2 regions of the Streptomyces cyaneofuscatus genome follow, and region 2 is predicted to be linked to the other one. Evidence: riboswitches for the same ligand, from Rfam matches in the RefSeq annotation. Region 2 holds a riboswitch; the other holds the start of a gene.

Region 1 (8,292 bases), 4.1 Mb from region 2:
AGCCCTCGTCGAGGTTGCGGAGGCCGTAGACCAGGTCGTCGTAGCGCGGCTCGGCGGCGACGATCTGGATGCCGGGGCGGTTCTCGCGGAGGTAGCGGCCGACGCCCATCAGGGTGCCGGTGGTGCCGAGGCCCGCCACGAAGTGCGTGATGGACGGGAGGTCGGTGAGGATCTCCGGTCCGGTGGTGGCGTAGTGGGCGCCCGCGTTGTCCGGATTGCCGTACTGGTAGAGCATCACCCAGTCCGGGTGCTCCTCGCTGAGCTCCTTCGCGACCCGTACGGCCGTGTTGGAGCCGCCCGCGGCCGGGGAGGAGATGATCTCGGCGCCCCACATGGCGAGCAGGTCGCGGCGTTCCTGCGAGGTGTTCTCCGGCATGACGCAGACGATGCGGTAGCCCTTGAGCTTGGCCGCCATGGCGAGCGAGATGCCGGTGTTGCCGCTGGTGGGCTCCAGGATCGTGCAGCCGGGGGTGAGCCGGCCGTCCTTCTCGGCCTGTTCGACCATGTGGAGCGCGGGGCGGTCCTTGATCGAGCCGGTGGGGTTGCGGTCCTCCAGCTTGGCCCAGATGCGGACGTCCTCGGACGGGGACAGCCGCGGGAGGCGGACGAGGGGGGTGTTCCCCACGGCCGCCAGCGGGGAGTCGTACCGCATCAGCGCATGCCGCCGGCGACGGCCGGGAGGATGGTGACGTTGTCGCCGTCGCTGAGCTTGGTGGAGATGCCGTCGAGGAAGCGGACGTCCTCGTCGTTGAGGTAGACGTTCACGAAGCGGCGGAGCTGCTCGCCGTCGACGATGCGCTCACGGATGCCGGTGTGGCGGCTCTCCAGGTCGGCGAAGAGGTCGGCGAGGGTGTCCCCGTTGCCTTCGACGGCCTTGGCGCCGTCGGTGTAGGTGCGGAGGATGGTCGGGATGCGGACCTCGATGGCCATGGCGTGGGCTCCTGTCGAAAGCGGGGAGTGGTGGCGTGGGGCGCGCGTTTCTTCCCCCGCGCGGGGGGTGGAGCAGGTGGGTGGCGCGTGGGCCGTGGTTCAGGCCGTGCGGCTCACGGGCAGGCTGCGGGCGGGGGACAGATCGCGCTCTTGAGCCTGCACAGGTCGACGTGCAGCCGCGCGACGAGCAGTGTGCCCGGCGTCCTGTTGCTCACGTCATGGGGAACCATGCGGGCATCGTATCGATTCCCCGTCCGGAAACCCGAGTGTGATCCCACATGGTGGATGGTGAGCGATCATTATGTGGACAGGGCGGGGCGGCCTGGTCCCTCCGGCAGGTAGATCACCGTCGGCGCACCCGTCTTCGGGTGGGCGCTGACCTCGGCCGCGACGCCGTAGACCTCGCCGAGCAGGTCCGCCGTGAGGACCTCCTCGGGGGTGCCGGAGGCGACGACGCGGCCGCCCTTGAGGACGTACAGGCGGTCGCAGTAGTAGGCGGCGAGGTTGAGGTCGTGCAGGGCGAGGAGGTTGGTGGTGCCGAGGCCGCGGACCAGGGAGAGGATCTCCAGCTGGTAGCGGATGTCCAGGTGGTTGGTCGGCTCGTCCAGGACGACGAGCGCGGGCTGCTGGACCAGGGCGCGGGCGACCAGGGCGCGTTGGCGTTCGCCGCCGGAGAGGGAGGCGAACGTACGGGGTTCGAGTGCGGCGATCCCGACCCGGTCGAGGGCCTCGGTGACGAGGGCGGTGTCGGCGGCGTTGTCGGCCTCCCAGAACCGCTTGTGCGGGGCGCGGCCCATCGCGACGACCTGGCCGACGGTGAGCTCGAACCCGGCGTGGCCGTCCTGCGGGACGGTGGCGATGCGCTGGGCGCGGGCCTTCACGGGGAGGGTGGCGAGGTCGTCGCCGTCGAGGAGGACGCGGCCGTGGGTGGGGCGCAGGGTGCCGTAGACGCAGCGCAGGAGCGTGGTCTTGCCGCTGCCGTTGGGGCCGACCAGGCCGACGGTCTCGCCGTCGGCGGCGGTGAGGTCGACGGAGTCCACGAGGTGGCGGCCTTCGCCGACGCCGTACGAGAGTGCCTCGGTGCGCAGGGTGGTCACGGGCGGGCTCCCTCGGGCGTACGTACGGCTCTCATGCGGGGGCCCCTTCCGGCCTGCGGCGCAGCATCCACAGGAAGAACGGGCCGCCGGTCAGGGCGGTGAGCACGCCTACCGGGATGTCCTGCGGGGCCGCGAGCGTGCGGGCGGCCAGGTCGGCGAGGACCAGGAACACCGCCCCGCCGAGCGCGACCACCGGGAGCAGCGCGCGGTGCGCGGCGCCGACCGCCATCCGGGCCATGTGCGGGACCATCAGCCCGACGAAGCCGATCGCTCCGCTGTACGCGACGAGCGCCCCGGTCATCAGGGAGGCGAGGACGAAGACGGCGGCCCGGAAGCGGGCGGTGTCCAGGCCGAGGACGGTCGCGCCCTCCTCCCCCACCAGGAGCAGGTCGAGCGGGCGGGCCAGGGTGAGGAGCACGGCCGTACCGGCGATCAGGGTGACCGTCGGCAGCGCGAGCATGTCCCAGCGGGCCGCGCCGAGGCCGCCGAGGGTCCAGTAGAGGACTTCCTGGAGGTGGTCGGCGCGGGCGGAGGTGACCAGGATCAGGCTGGTCAGGGCGGAGAGGATGTAGGAGACGGCGACCCCGGCGAGGACCAGCCGGTTGGTGGTGAGGCCTCCCCCGCCGCGCGCCAGGGTGTAGACGAGGAGCAGCGAGAGCAGCGCTCCGGCGAACGCGGCGGCCGGGATCGTGACGGTGGTGGCGAGGGTGGCGCCGATGCCGAGGACGATGACCAGGACCGCGCCGGTGGAGGCGCCGGAGGAGACGCCGAGGAGGAACGGGTCGGCGAGCTGGTTCCGTACGAGGGCCTGGAGGACGGTGCCGATGACGGCGAGTCCGGCGCCGACGACGATGCCGAGCAGGACCCGGGGCAGCCGGACGTCCAGGACGATCGTGCGGAACGGGCTCGCGTCCGCCCGGCCGGTCAGGATGTCGATGACCTGGCCGGGCGGGATGCGGACGGAGCCGAGGGCGAGGGCGGCGACCACGGCGGCTGCGAGGAGGGCGGCGAGGACGCCGACGACCAGGGTGTAGCGCAGCAGCCGCCGCGGTGCGGGGGTGCGGCAGGTCACGAGGTGGTGGCCGCCGGGTGGAGCTGGGCCGCGAGCTTCTCGACGGCGGCGGGGACACGGACACCGAGGACCGCGTCGGAGAGCGGCATGACCGCGAAGCGCTTGTTCTTGATGGCGGGGACGTCGGCGAGGGCCGGGTCGTCCAGGAGGCGCTTCTTCTTCTGGGCGACGGTGGTCGCGCCGTAGTCGTAGATCACGATCGCCTCGGGCTTGCGGGCGACGACGTTCTCCCAGGAGGCGTCCCCGAAGGACTTGTCGAGGTCGGCGAAGATGTTGGTGCCGCCGGCGCGCGTGATCAGCTCGTTGCCGATGCCCTTGCCGCCCGCGGTGAACGCGGTCTTGTCGCCGCTGTCGTAGACGAAGACGGGGAGGGCCTTGAGGTCCTTGAGCTTCTCGGCGGTGGCCGCGTTGTCGGCCTTGGCCTGCTTGATCCAGGCCTCGGCGCGGTCGGTGACGCCGAAGGTGCGGCCGACCTCGCGGATCTCCTCGTAGAGGGTCTCCATCGGGGTGTCGGCCTTGGCGCAGCTCTCGGTGTTGAGCCGGGTCTCGATGCCGGCCTTCTCGAACGCCTCGCGGCCGCGGCCGTCGCCGGCGGTGAAGGCGCTGCTGTAGCCGCCGTAGACGAAGTCGGGGTTGCTGGCGAGGACCTGCTCGTAGGAGGGGTACTCCTTGGCGATGACCGGGACGGACGCGTAGTCCTTCGCGTACTTCGGCAGGACCTTGTCGTCGAGGTAGGCGGTGCCGACCAGGGACTTGGTGAGGCCGAGCTCCAGCATGATCTCGGTGACGTGCTGGTTCATGGTGACCACGCGCTTCGGCGGGGCCTTGTAGGTGGTGGTGACACCGCAGTTGGTGACGGTGTACGGGAAGCCGTCGCTCTTCGCCGCGGCCTTGTTCCCGGCGGGCTCGTCGCCCTCGGGGTTGGAGCAGGCGGTGAGGGCGAGCGGGAGCAGCACGGCGGCGGCTATGAGCGCGGGGGTGCGCCGGGACATGGCGGGGCCTCTCCGGGGGATTTCCGCGTCCCCTGGTCGATGCGGAGAAGGCAGCGGGCCAGTTCCTGGCTTCCGGGCCGCCGTCCGGTACGTCGGTACGTACGGGAGGGCTGCCCGGTCACAGTGGCGGGACCGTGCCGGATTCGCACCGGCTTCCTGGTTCCTGCTGCCCTGTGGTCGGGTCTGGGGTGCAGTGTGCCAGACCCGACCACGGGCTCCGCGACGTACCCGGGTGCTCAGTACGCCTCGACGACCTGCACGTCTTCCTCGGTGATCTCGCCGTCCACGATGCGGTACGAGCGGAACTGGAAGGGGCCGGCGCCGTCGGTGTCGGCGGTGGAGACCAGGACGTAGTGGGCGCCGGGCTCGTTCGCGTACGTCACGTCGGTGCGGGAGGGGTAGGCCTCGGTCGCCGTGTGGGAGTGGTAGATGACCACGGGCTCCTCGTCGCGGTCGTCCATCTCGCGGTAGAGCTTGAGGAGGTCGCCGGAGTCGAACTCGTAGAACGTGGGCGAGCGGGCGGCGTTGAGCATCGGGATGAAGCGCTCGGGGCGCCCCGTTCCGGCCGGGCCCGCCACCACGCCGCACGCCTCGTCGGGGTGGTCGGCGCGGGAGTGGGCGACGATCTGGTCGTGGAGCGCCTGGGTGATGGTCAGCATGGCGCCAGGATAGGCATGCGGGCCCTCGCGTACCGGTGGGTGGTACGGGAGGGCCCGCATGGTGGACGCCGGGGCCGTGGGGGGAGGGTGAGCGGCCGGGCGTCCGGGAGGAGGGCCGGTCGTGGGCCCGGGGTCGCCGGGTCCGCCCTCGGGGTCGGTGCTTGGCCAGGACGGGGTCAGCGCTTGGCGAAGGCCGTGTTCTCCGGGTTGCGCGACTTGAGCACCAGGTAGGAGACGCCCAGGAGGAGCGCCCAGACCGGGGCGCAGTAGAGCGAGATCCTGGCGTCCTTGTCGACCGCCATCATCACGATGACCATGCCGATGAAGGCGAGCGCGAACCAGCTGGTGTACGGGGCGCCCGGCGCCTTGAACGAGGAGTGCGGGAGCACGCCCCGGTCGGCCAGGCGGCGGTAGCGGATCTGGCTGAACAGGATCATGATCCAGGCCCACATGCCGGAGATGGTCGCGAAGGAGACGACGTAGTTGAACGCCTCGCCCGGCCACTGGTAGTTGATCCAGACGCCGACGAGCATCAGGGCGGCGGAGAAGGTGGTGCCGACGAGCGGCAGGCCGTTCTTCGTCAGCTTGGTGAAGGCGCGCGGGCCCTGTCCGTTCATGGCCAGGTCGCGGAGCATACGGCCGGTGGAGTACATGCCGGAGTTGCAGGAGGAGAGCGCCGCGGTCAGGACGACGAAGTTGACGATGGCGGCGCCGATGCCGAGCCCCATCTCCTCGAAGGCCTTCACGAACGGCGAGACGCCCGGCTTGAACGTGGACCACGGGACGACCGACAGGATCATGATCAGCGCGCCGACGTAGAAGACGGCGATGCGCCACGGCACGGTGTTGATGGCCTTGGGCAGCACGGTCTTGGGGTCCTTGGACTCCCCGGCGGTGACGCCGACCAGCTCGACGGCGAGGAAGGCGAACATGACGATCTGGAGTGTCATCAGCATGCCGCCGATGCCGTTGGGGAAGAACCCGCCGTCGTTCCAGAGGTTGGAGACGGTCGCGGTGTCGCCCGCGTCGGAGAAGCCGAGGGTCAGCACGCCGGCGCAGATGAGGATCATGCCGACGATCGCGGTGACCTTGACCATGGAGAACCAGAACTCCAGCTCACCGAAGAGCTTCACGGAGATCAGGTTGGCGCCGTACAGAATGACGGTGAAGACCAGTGCGGACAGCCACTGCGGAATGTCCCACCAGTACGTCATATAGGTGGCTGCGGCGGTGACTTCGGTGATTCCGGTGACCACCCAGAACAGCCAGTACGTCCAGCCGGTCACGAATCCGAAGAAGGGCCCGATGAATTCGCGGGCGTACTCCGAGAAGGAGCCGGAGACCGGGCGGTACATGAGCAGTTCGCCCAGGGCCCGCATGATGAAGAAGATCACCAGGCCCGCGAGGACATAAGCCAGGATGAGGCTGGGTCCGGCCCGGTCGATCGCTTTGCCCGCGCCGAGGAAGAGCCCGGTGCCGATGGCTCCGCCGATGGCGATCATCTGGATCTGGCGGGCGCCCAGACCTCGCTGGTACCCCTCGCCGCCGGTCTCGGTCCCGTCGGCTTCCGCGCCGGGCCTTCCCTTGTCGGCCTGTCCCTCGTCGACCTGTGCCGATGTCATGTGTGGTGCGCCTTTCTCCACGCCGATCCGCGCCCTCAAGGCTGCGGATCAGGTCCTGATCCCCCCGGATATGGATGGAGTGCCACCGGCGTTCGGCCGGCTGGTGGCGGCCCCGGGAACAGGGGTGGCGTCCCCGGGCGTCGTGAAGATTTATCACGGCCGTCACAGGACACCATGGGACATTCTGTGGCGCACCCCACAGATAAAAGCGGACAAGGGGCGCCATCCACCACGAATGGCGCTTATGTCTTGGCGGGATCATTACCCGGATCTGAGCGTCCGTTGAGCGAACACGGACGGCTCACCGGTCGGGCCGGAGGATTACGGCATCAGGGTTTCGACGAGCGTTTCCTGGAGCGCCCCTAGCCAGAGATAAGCCATCACCATCGGCTTGCGCGGGTCGCTGTCGGGGAGCCGGTAGAGCGAACCCTCCTCGCCCTCGTCCTCGTCGGAGACGTCCAGCCGGGTGCCGATGGTGAGGCGCAGGTCGTTGAGCGAGCCGAGCCAGGAGCGGCACTCGTCGGCGGTGAGGGTGAGCACGGCCGCGCCGCTGCCGTCGGGCGAGAGCGCGTCCAGCGTCCGGACGACGGCGAGGGCGTCCTCGCGCTTGCGGGAGCGCAGATCGTTCTCGGTGAAGCGGCGGAACTCGGCGGACAGCGCCCGCAGCTCCTCCTCGGACTTCTCCTCGGGGGCGGCCCCGTCGGGACCCCCGTACGCGTCGGGGAAGAGCCGGGCCAGGGCCGGGTCCGACGGCGGCTTGCTGGGGCCCTCGGCGAAGAGCGCGGCGAGCGGATCCTCGCCGTCGGCGGGCGTCTCGCCCGGGCCGATCAGTTCGAGCAGCTGCACGGCGAGGGAGCGCAGGATCGAGATCTCGACCTCGTCGAGCGCGACGGCCGCGCCGCCGCCCGGGGTGGCCTCGAAATGGCCGGCCATGGATTCTCCGATGGTGGGTCGAACGGGGCAGGGGCGCTGAAGGGGTTCTAGTTGCGGTCCTGGGTGAGGGTGGCCCACAGCCCGTAGCCGTGCATGGCCTGGACGTCGCGCTCCATCTCCTCGCGGCTCCCGCTGGAGACGACGGCGCGGCCCTTCTGGTGCACGTCGAGCATGAGCTTGTGGGCCTTGTCCTTGGAGTAGCCGAAGTAGGCCTGGAAGACATAGGTCACATAGCTCATGAGATTGACCGGGTCGTTGTGGACGAGCGTCACCCACGGGACGTCCGGCTCGGGGACCGCGAAGGTCTCCTCGGCCGAATCGGGACGTTCGATCTCTAGCGGGGTAGCAACGCTCACCTGTCCCATGCTGCCACCCGGGCGGCCCGGGCGCACAAACGGACCCCACATCTCGTCACTTTGACGAATAGGGGGTAGCATCCCTGCCATGAACTCAGCGGACCTCGGGCGACGGGTCGGCGTTCCGTCGACCGCGCTCTTCACCGACCAGTACGAGCTGACCATGGTGCAGGCGGCCCTCAAGGCGGGCACCGCCGGCCGGCACTCCGTCTTCGAGGCGTTCACCCGCCGGCTGCCCGAGGGGCGGCGGTACGGGGTCGTCGCGGGCACCGGGCGGGTGCTGGACGCGGTGGAGAACTTCCACTTCGACGACGAGATGATCGGCTTCCTGCGCCAGCAGAACATCGTGGACGAGCCGACCCTGGAATGGCTGGCGGGCTACCGCTTCAGCGGCGACATCTGGGGCTACCCGGAGGGCGAGGTGTACTTCCCGGGATCGCCCATCCTGCGGGTCGAGGGGTCCTTCGCCGAGTGCGTGCTGCTGGAGACGGTGATCCTCTCCATCCTCAACCACGACTCGGCCATCGCGGCCGCCGCCTCGCGGATGTCGGCCGCGGCCGGGGGGCGCCGGCTGATCGAGATGGGGGCGCGGCGGACGCACGAGCTGTCGGCGGTGGCCTCGGCGCGAGCG
Region 2 (8,292 bases):
CCGGGCTATCTCGGGGAGCGGGTCGATGCGCCCCTCGTCGGTGGTCCCGGCGGTGGCGACGACCAGGACCGGTCCGCCGCCGAGCCCGGCCAGGGTGCGGTCGAGGGCGGCGGGGTCGATGCGGCCGTCGTGGCAGGCAACGATGGCGGGGGCGGGCAGGCCGAGCATCCAGGCGGCGCGGTGCACGCTGTGGTGGGCGTTGGCCCCGGTCACCACACGCAGCGGGCCGGGCGCCGCCCGTTCGCGGGCGAGGAGCAGGGCGACCAGGTTGGACTCGGTGCCGCCGCTGGTGATGAGGGCGTCGGGCGCGGGGGCTTCCGGGTGGACGAGCCGGGCCAGTGCGGCGCTGGTCAGCTTCTCGATGACCCCGGCGGCGGGTGCCTGGTCCCAGGAGTCCATCGACGGGTTCAGTGCGGCCCCCGCCAGCTCCGCCGCGGCCGCCACCGCCAGCGGCGGGCAGTGCAGATGGGCGACGCACGCGGGGTCGGCCGGGTCGGCGGCCCCCTCGGCGACGGCCCGTACCAGGTCCGCGAGCGCGGCCTCGGCGCCGATGCCCTCCTCGGGCAGCACCGGTGCGGCCAGGGCGGTGGTCCGCCGGGCCACCTCGTCCGGTCCTCCGGCGGGCAGCGGTCCGCCCCGGGCCCGGGCGGCGGACTCCAGGGTGTCCAGGACGACCGCGGTCAGGGCGCGCAGATGGCCGGGTCCGTCGACGCCGCCCGCGAGCGGGGCTCCCGTACCGGCGCTCACGCCGCACGCCGCACGGGGAGTTCGGCGGACAGCAGGCCCTGAGCACGCTCCATGGCGAAGCCCTTCGATCGGAGTGCAAGATCCACAACCGGGATTCGCTGGTTAGGCTAACCTAACTCCACCGTTGGGGAAGAACGCACTCCGGTCGGCCGGACCTGGCGAACCGGCCTGCCGCCGAACCGAGTCGGGGGCGCGTGCCCCGGTACGGGAGCGGCGGTGGCCGCTCCCGTACCGGGTCGGATCACGCCGCTTCGGTGGGCAGCTCCGCGCGGATCTCCCGCGCGGCGGCGACCAGGTTCTCCAGGGAGGTCCGGGTCTCGGGCCACCCCCGGGTCTTCAGGCCGCAGTCGGGGTTCACCCACAGGCGTGTCGCCGGGATGGCCTCAAGTCCCTTGCGCAGCAGGGTGGCTGCCTCTTCGGTGCTCGGGATGCGCGGGGAGTGGATGTCGTAGACGCCGGGTCCGGCCTCACGCGGGTAGCCGTGGGCGGCCAGTTCGCGGGCGACCTGCATGTGGGAGCGGGCGGCCTCCAGGCTGATGACGTCGGCGTCGAGGTCGTCGATGGCCTGGACGATGTCGCCGAACTCCGCGTAGCACATGTGGGTGTGGATCTGGGTGTCCGGCCGCACCCCGGAGGTGGCGAGGCGGAAGGACTCCGTCGCCCACTCCAGGTACGCGGCGTGGTCGGCGGCCCGCAGCGGCAGCGTCTCGCGCAGGGCGGGCTCGTCGACCTGGATCACCGAAGTGCCGTTCGCCTCCAGGTCGTTCACCTCGTCGCGCAGGGCGAGGGCGACCTGGCGGGCGGTCTCGCCGAGCGGCTGGTCGTCACGGACGAAGGACCAGGCGAGCATGGTGACCGGGCCGGTGAGCATGCCCTTGACGGGGCGCTCGGTGAGCGACTGCGCGTACGCCGTCCAGCGCACCGTCATCGGCTCGGGGCGCGAGATGTCCCCGGCGAGGACCGGCGGGCGGACGTAGCGGGTGCCGTACGACTGGACCCAGCCGTGCTGCGTGGCGAGGTAGCCGGTGAGCTGCTCGGCGAAGTACTGGACCATGTCGTTGCGTTCGGGCTCGCCGTGGACCAGGACATCGATCCCGGCCTTCTCCTGGAAGGAGAGGACCTCGCGGATCTCGTCCTTGATCCGCTCCTCGTACCCGGCCTCGTCGATCCGGCCCGCGCGCAGGTCGGCGCGGGCGGTGCGGAGTTCGGTGGTCTGCGGGAACGAGCCGATCGTGGTGGTCGGCAGGAGCGGCAGACCGAGGTGGGCGCGCTGGGCCACGGTCCGCTCGGCGTACGGCTGGGAGCGGCGGCCGTCGGCGTCGGTGATGGCCGCCGTACGGGCCCGGACGGCCGGGTCACGGGTGATGACGGCGTCGGTGCGGGAGGCCAGGTCGGCCCGGTTGGCGGCGATTTCGGCGGCGATGGCCTCGGTGCCGGCGGACAGGCCGCGTGCCAGGACGACGATCTCCTGGGTCTTCTGGCGGGCGAAGGCGAGCCAGCGGGCGACCTGCGGGTCGATGTCGTGTTCGGCGGCGGCGTCCAGCGGGACGTGCAGGAGGGAGGAGGAGGCGGAGACATCGACGTGGTCCGCGAGGCCGAGGAGCGTGCCCAGGGTGGCGAGCGACTTCTCGTAGTCGTTGATCCAGATGTTGCGGCCGTTGACGACGCCCGCGATTAGGCGCTTGCCGGGCAGGCCGCCGGCCGCCGCGAGGTCGGTGAGGTTCGCGGCGCCGGACTCGGTGAAGTCCAGCGCGAGCCCCTCGACCGGGGACTTGGCGAGCACCGGAAGCGCCTCGCCGAGCCGTCCGAAGTAGGAGGCGACGAGCAGCTTGGACCGGTCCGTGAGGCCGCCGAGCTCGCGGTAGGCGCGGGCGGCGGCGTTCAGCTCGGCCGGGGTGCGGTCCTGGACGAGGGCGGGCTCATCCAGCTGCACCCACTCGGCGCCTGCGGCCCGGAGGTCGGCGAGGACTTCGGCGTACACGGGCAGGAGCCGGTCGAGGAGGGTCAGCGGCTCGAAGTCGGCGGCGATCCCGGGGGCCGCCTTGGCGAGCAGGAGGTAGGTGACCGGGCCGACGAGGACCGGGCGCGGGGTGTGGCCCAGCGCGAGGGCTTCCTTCAGCTCGGCGACCTGCTTGGCGGAGTCGGCGGTGAACACCGTGTCCGGGCCCAACTCGGGCACGAGGTAGTGGTAGTTGGTGTCGAACCACTTGGTCATTTCGAGCGGGGCCACGTCCTGCGTACCGCGGGCCATGGCGAAGTAGCCGTCGAGGGCGTCGGTACGGACCGCCTCGCGGTGCCGCTCGGGGACAGCGCCGACCATGACACTGGTGTCCAGGACGTGGTCGTAGTACGAGAAATCACCGGTCGGCACCTCGTGGACTCCGGCCTCGGCGAGCTGCTGCCAGGTTCCCCTGCGCAGTTCGGCGGCGGTCCGCCGGAGGGTGTCCGCGTCGACGCGGCCCTTCCAGTAGCCCTCGATGGCCTTCTTCAGTTCACGGTTCTGACCCTGGCGGGGGTAGCCGTACACGGTGGCCCGTGCTGCCGCGGCTGCGGGCTTCGCTGTCACGTGACTCTCCTTCGCGAGCATGTCTCCAGCTGATCCCGGGACGGGACGCGGACGCGCGAAGGGGTGACCGAACCGGGCGGAAAACGCGACACGCTTGACCGTGTCCGTCCACCCGACGGTTACGCCGACCCGCCCACGAGGTCACCGGGAACTCCGCACGCGAACGGTCGCGTGCGGGCAACGGGCAGGTCTTCGGACTCGCGGGCACGTCTGCCGGGGGCAGACACCTACTGGCCGTCGCTTCCCAGACCCGGCCGGGTCCAGTGCGTATGACGGCGGTCGTTCCCGCTCACCGCTGCGGGGCAGTCCCGGATTCCCACCGGGTTCCCTCTTACGACACCCTGCCTGGCGGACAGGGCGAACCAGCTGCACCGGCCACCCTAAGGGGACGACCGCCGGGCGCACACCGTTGTTCACACTTCGGACGGTGATATGAGACACGGCCTCCGGTCACGTCCCGAACTGCCGAGGAACGTCCTCCGAACGGGTGAAGAAGGGCATTGGAACGGTCCGCGCACCCATCCGAACCGGCAGGTGGCACCGAATGGTCGGCACAGGGGCGCGGAGCGGGCGCTCCTGGAACACTGCCCGGGACCGGATCCGGCATCCTGGCACGATCCGGCCCCGGGCAGGCAGTTCGCGCCGGTTTTCCCCCCTGGGCAGGCGGTTCGCGTCGGCATTCCTCCCCCGGGCGGCAGTGCGCGCGCCGGCCCTCCTCGCCCTGTTCCGCCGTTCGTCGCCGGTTCGCTGACTCACGGTCAGGTCGTGGTGGCACGGTGACTCAGATGTAACCAAATGGCGTAGGCGAGCCGGAACCACCGAGGGTCACAGGCCGTTCTTCTTGCCAATACACGGCCGCCGACCCACGGCGGCGATGAGCGAGAGAAGCAGTAGATGAAGAAGACAGTCGGGTGGGCTCAGGACGGCGACGACTGGACGATCACCGTGAACGGCACGCTGTACCGGGCCGTCGAGCGCCCCACGGACGGGCGCGTGCACAACTATCTGGTGCGGGGGAACGACCTGACCGCCGAGTGCCCGAGCCTCGGTCATGGGCTCGGAGTGATCCGGGCGCACGAGTCCCGGAGCTGACCTCCGGCCGGTCCGGCGACCAGGACGTGTCCGGGGTGCGGCGGCCGCCCGCGCCTCGACGCGACCCGCCGCCCTGCGTCACGTCACCCGCTCACCTGTCCGGGCCCCCGCTCGCGGGCCGGGGCCCCTCAGCTGTCCGTGCCTGCCGCCTCAGCTGTCCGTGCCGCGTGGGCCCGCCCCGAGGTCGGCACCCTCCGGCCGGTGGCGCAGCAGATACGTGTCCATGATCCAGCCGTGCCGTTCGCGGGCCTCGGCGCGCACCCGGCTGATCCGCTCGGCGACCTCGTCGAGCGGCCCGGAGACCAGGAGTTCGTCCGGGGTGCCGATGTAGGCGCCCCAGTAGATCCACAGCCCCCTGCCCGTCAGATGGGTGAAGCTCTCGTGGCCGTCGAGCATCACCACGATGTCGCCGTCGTCGTCCGGGAACCCCTCGGCGAGCCGCCGCCCGGGGGTGATGTGGATGGGGCGGCCGACCTGGTTCAGGGAGGTGCGGTGGCGGGCGGCGAGCGCGGAGACGCTGCTGATCCCGGGGATCACCTCATGGCCGAATTCCACCGTGCCCCGGTCCCGGATGTCCTCCAGGATCGCGAGGGTGCTGTCGTACAGGGACGGGTCGCCCCACACCAGGAACGCGCCGGTCTCCCCCGGCGCCAGCTCCTCGATGATCAGCCGCTCGCAGATGTCGGCGCGGCGGTGGCGCCAGTCGTGCACCGCCGAGGTGTAGCGCCCCCGGTCGTCCTGGGTACGGTCCCGCCAGGGGTCCTCGGCCTCCACGACCCGGTAGGGGCCGGTGAGGTGCTCGGCCAGGATGTCCCGCCGCAGCCGGGTCAGGGACTCCTTCTCCCGGCCCTTGCCGAGCACGAAGAAGACCTGCGCCCTGCGCATGGCCTTCACCGCGGCGAGGGTCAGGTGGTCGGGGTCGCCGGCGCCCATGCCGATGACGAGGATGTGCCGTGGTGCGTCGCTCATGTCGGCCGATCATGCCAGGAGCGGGGTGCGGGGCGCGCGATCGCGCCAGGCCTCGGGACGGAGGCCGGGGCGAGGCGGGGTGGACTTACTAGGACGTCCAACTATATGTTCGTGAGCAGAGGGGCGACCGGCATGGTGCCGGGCGCCTCGAAGGCCCGTGGTGTCAGGGAAGCCGGTGCGATTCCGGCGCGGTCCCGCCACTGTGACCGGGGAGTTCGTCCTCGCAGGACACGCCACTGACGGTGCAGAAGCCGTCGGGAAGGCATGAGGGCGCGCGCTGATCCGGGAGTCAGGATACCGGCCACGGGATTGTTCCGTGTTTCCACGAGGATGGAGCAGACACGCATGGCACCGGTCCGCACCCACGGCCCCGCAGGCACGTCCCGGCGAGCGGTTCTCCCCGCCCCCTGACGGCCCCGCCCTTCGCGTCCCCCCTGGCGGCAGCCCTTCCGCGCCCCCGCGCACCCGACCGGTGCGTGGGCCGGTGGCAGCCGTGCGCCATCCCCGGATCTCTCCTGACGATCTCACCGACGAGAGCAGGTTTCCATGGTCCGCGAACTCACCCATTTCATCGGCGGCAAGCACACGCCCGGCACCTCGGGCACGTACGGCGATGTCTACGACCCCAACACCGGCCGGGTGCAGGCCCGGGTGCCGCTGGCCGACCGGTCCGAGACCGAGGCGGCCATCGCCGACGCGGCACAGGCGCAGGTCGAGTGGGGCGAGTGGAACCCGCAGCGCCGGGCCCGCGTCCTGCTGCGCTTCCTCCAGCTGGTCGAGAAGGAGAAGGACTCCCTGGCCCGGCTGCTCTCCTCCGAGCACGGCAAGACCGTGGCCGACGCGCACGGCGACCTCTCACGCGGCCTGGACGTGGTGGAGTTCGCCGCGGGGGTGCCGCATCTGCTGAAGGGCGAGTTCAGCGACAACGCGGGCGCCGGGATCGACGTCCACTCGCTGCGCCGGCCGCTCGGCGTGGTCGCGGGCATCACCCCGTTCAACTTCCCCGCGATGATCCCGCTGTGGAAGGCCGCACCGGCTCTGGCCTGCGGTAACGCCTTCATCCTCAAGCCGTCCGAGCGGGACCCGTCGGTGCCGCTGCGGCTGGCGGAGCTGTTCCTGGAGGCGGGGCTTCCGCCCGGGGTCCTCAACGTCGTCAACGGCGGCAAGGAGGCCGTGGACACCCTGCTGGAGGACCCGCGCGTCAAGGCGCTCGGCTTCGTCGGCTCGACGCCGATCGCCGCGCACATCTACGCGACGGCCGCCGCCCACGGCAAGCGGGCGCAGTGTTTCGGCGGGGCGAAGAACCACATGATCGTGATGCCGGACGCCGATCTGGACCAGGCGGTGGACGCGCTGATCGGCGCCGGTTACGGCTCGGCGGGTGAGCGGTGCATGGCGATCTCGGTGGCCGTGCCGGTCGGTGAGGAGACCGCCGACGCGCTGGTGGCCCGGCTCACCGAGCGGATCGCCGAGCTGCGGATCGGGCGCTCGGACGACCCGGACGCCGACTTCGGGCCGCTGGTGGGCCGTGACGCGGTGGACCGGGTACGCGGCTATGTCGACCTCGGTGTCGAGGAGGGCGCCGAACTGGTCGTGGACGGGCGCGACTTCACCCTCGAAGGCCACGAGGACGGCTTCTTCGCGGGCGCCTCGCTCTTCGACCGGGTCACCCCGGACATGCGGATCTACCAGGAGGAGATCTTCGGCCCGGTGGTCTGCGTGGTGCGTGCGGCGGACTACGAGGAGGCCCTGCGGCTGCCCTCGGAGCACCTGTACGGCAACGGCGTCGCCCTCTTCACCCGCGACGGCGACATCGCCCGCGACTTCACCCGCCGGGTCGAGACGGGCATGGTCGGCGTCAACGTGCCGATCCCCGTGCCGGTGGCGTACCACACGTTCGGCGGCTGGAAGCGGTCCGGTTTCGGCGACCTCAACCAGCACGGGCCGGACGCCATCCGCTTCTACACCCGTACCAAGACCGTCACTTCGCGCTGGCCCGCCTCCGGGATCCGGGACGGCGCGAGCTTCACGATTCCGACCATGGGATGACTGCCGTGACCACCCTGCTCAGCGACGACCAGCTCGCGGTCGTCGAGACCACACTCGACTTCGCCCAGGAACACCTGGCCCCGCACGCCGTCGCCTGGGACCAGGACAAGCACTTCCCCGTCGACGTCCTGCGGAAGGCGGCGGGGCTCGGCCTCGGAGGTGTGTACGTACGGGAGGACCTGGGCGGCTCCGAGCTGTCCCGCTCCGACGGGGTCCTCGTCTTCGAGGCCCTGGCCACCGGCTGCCCGTCGGTGGCGGGCTACCTCTCGATCCACAACATGGTCGCCTGGATGGTCGACCAGTACGGCACCGAGGTCCAGCGCGGCCGGTATCTGCCGGAGCTCTGCACCATGGAGCAGCTGGGCAGTTACTGCCTGACCGAACCGGGCGCGGGCTCCGACGCGGCCGCGCTGCGCACGCGCGCGGTCCGCGACGGCGACCACTACGTGCTGACGGGGACCAAGCAGTTCATCTCCGGCGCGGGCGCCACCCACCTCTACATCGTGCTGGCCCGCACCGGCGAGGACGGGCCCGGCGGGATCTCCGCGTTCCTCGTCGAACGGGACGACGAGGGGCTCTCGTTCGGGGCCAACGAGAAGAAGATGGGCTGGAACGCGCAGCCCACCCGGCAGGTCGTGCTGGACGGGGTGCGCATCCCGGCCGACCGGATGCTGGGCGCCGAGGGCGAGGGTTTCCGGATCGCCATGAACGGCCTCAACGGCGGCCGGCTCGGCATCGCCGCCTGCTCGTTGGGCGGCGCGCAGAGCGCGCTGGACCGCTCGCTGGCCCATCTCGCGGACCGGGAGGCGTTCGGCGGGCCCTTGCTGAACGCGCAGGCGCTCCAGTTCCGGCTGGCCGACATGGCGACC

Evidence for each region. Region 2 has a riboswitch for cobalamin ahead of metE (5-methyltetrahydropteroyltriglutamate--homocysteine S-methyltransferase). Riboswitches for the same ligand answer to the same signal wherever they lie in the genome.
Region 1: linked by a shared signal. The riboswitch ahead of R2B67_RS23240 (ABC transporter substrate-binding protein) and the one ahead of metE (5-methyltetrahydropteroyltriglutamate--homocysteine S-methyltransferase) in region 2 are both predicted to bind cobalamin.

What each region holds. Positions count from the first base shown of each region.
Region 1 is NZ_CP137002.1:5,268,642-5,276,933, reverse strand. It holds gene R2B67_RS23265 (PLP-dependent cysteine synthase family protein) at 1-652, opposite strand, end outside; gene R2B67_RS23260 (MoaD/ThiS family protein) at 652-930, opposite strand; gene R2B67_RS23255 (putative leader peptide) at 1,044-1,160, opposite strand; gene R2B67_RS23250 (ABC transporter ATP-binding protein) at 1,230-2,027, opposite strand; gene R2B67_RS23245 (FecCD family ABC transporter permease) at 2,059-3,099, opposite strand; gene R2B67_RS23240 (ABC transporter substrate-binding protein) at 3,096-4,091, opposite strand; cobalamin riboswitch at 4,131-4,309, opposite strand; gene R2B67_RS23235 (M67 family metallopeptidase) at 4,328-4,750, opposite strand; gene R2B67_RS23230 (amino acid permease) at 4,927-6,372, opposite strand; gene R2B67_RS23225 (DUF2017 domain-containing protein) at 6,694-7,305, opposite strand; gene clpS (ATP-dependent Clp protease adapter ClpS) at 7,353-7,670, opposite strand; gene R2B67_RS23215 (nicotinate phosphoribosyltransferase) at 7,750-8,292, shown strand, end outside.
Region 2 is NZ_CP137002.1:1,131,690-1,139,981, forward strand. It holds gene R2B67_RS04685 (pyridoxal phosphate-dependent decarboxylase family protein) at 1-747, opposite strand, end outside; gene metE (5-methyltetrahydropteroyltriglutamate--homocysteine S-methyltransferase) at 989-3,313, opposite strand; cobalamin riboswitch at 3,492-3,682, opposite strand; gene R2B67_RS04695 (hypothetical protein) at 4,208-4,405, shown strand; gene cobF (precorrin-6A synthase (deacetylating)) at 4,556-5,374, opposite strand; cobalamin riboswitch at 5,516-5,694, shown strand; gene R2B67_RS04705 (CoA-acylating methylmalonate-semialdehyde dehydrogenase) at 5,921-7,423, shown strand; gene R2B67_RS04710 (acyl-CoA dehydrogenase family protein) at 7,420-8,292, shown strand, end outside.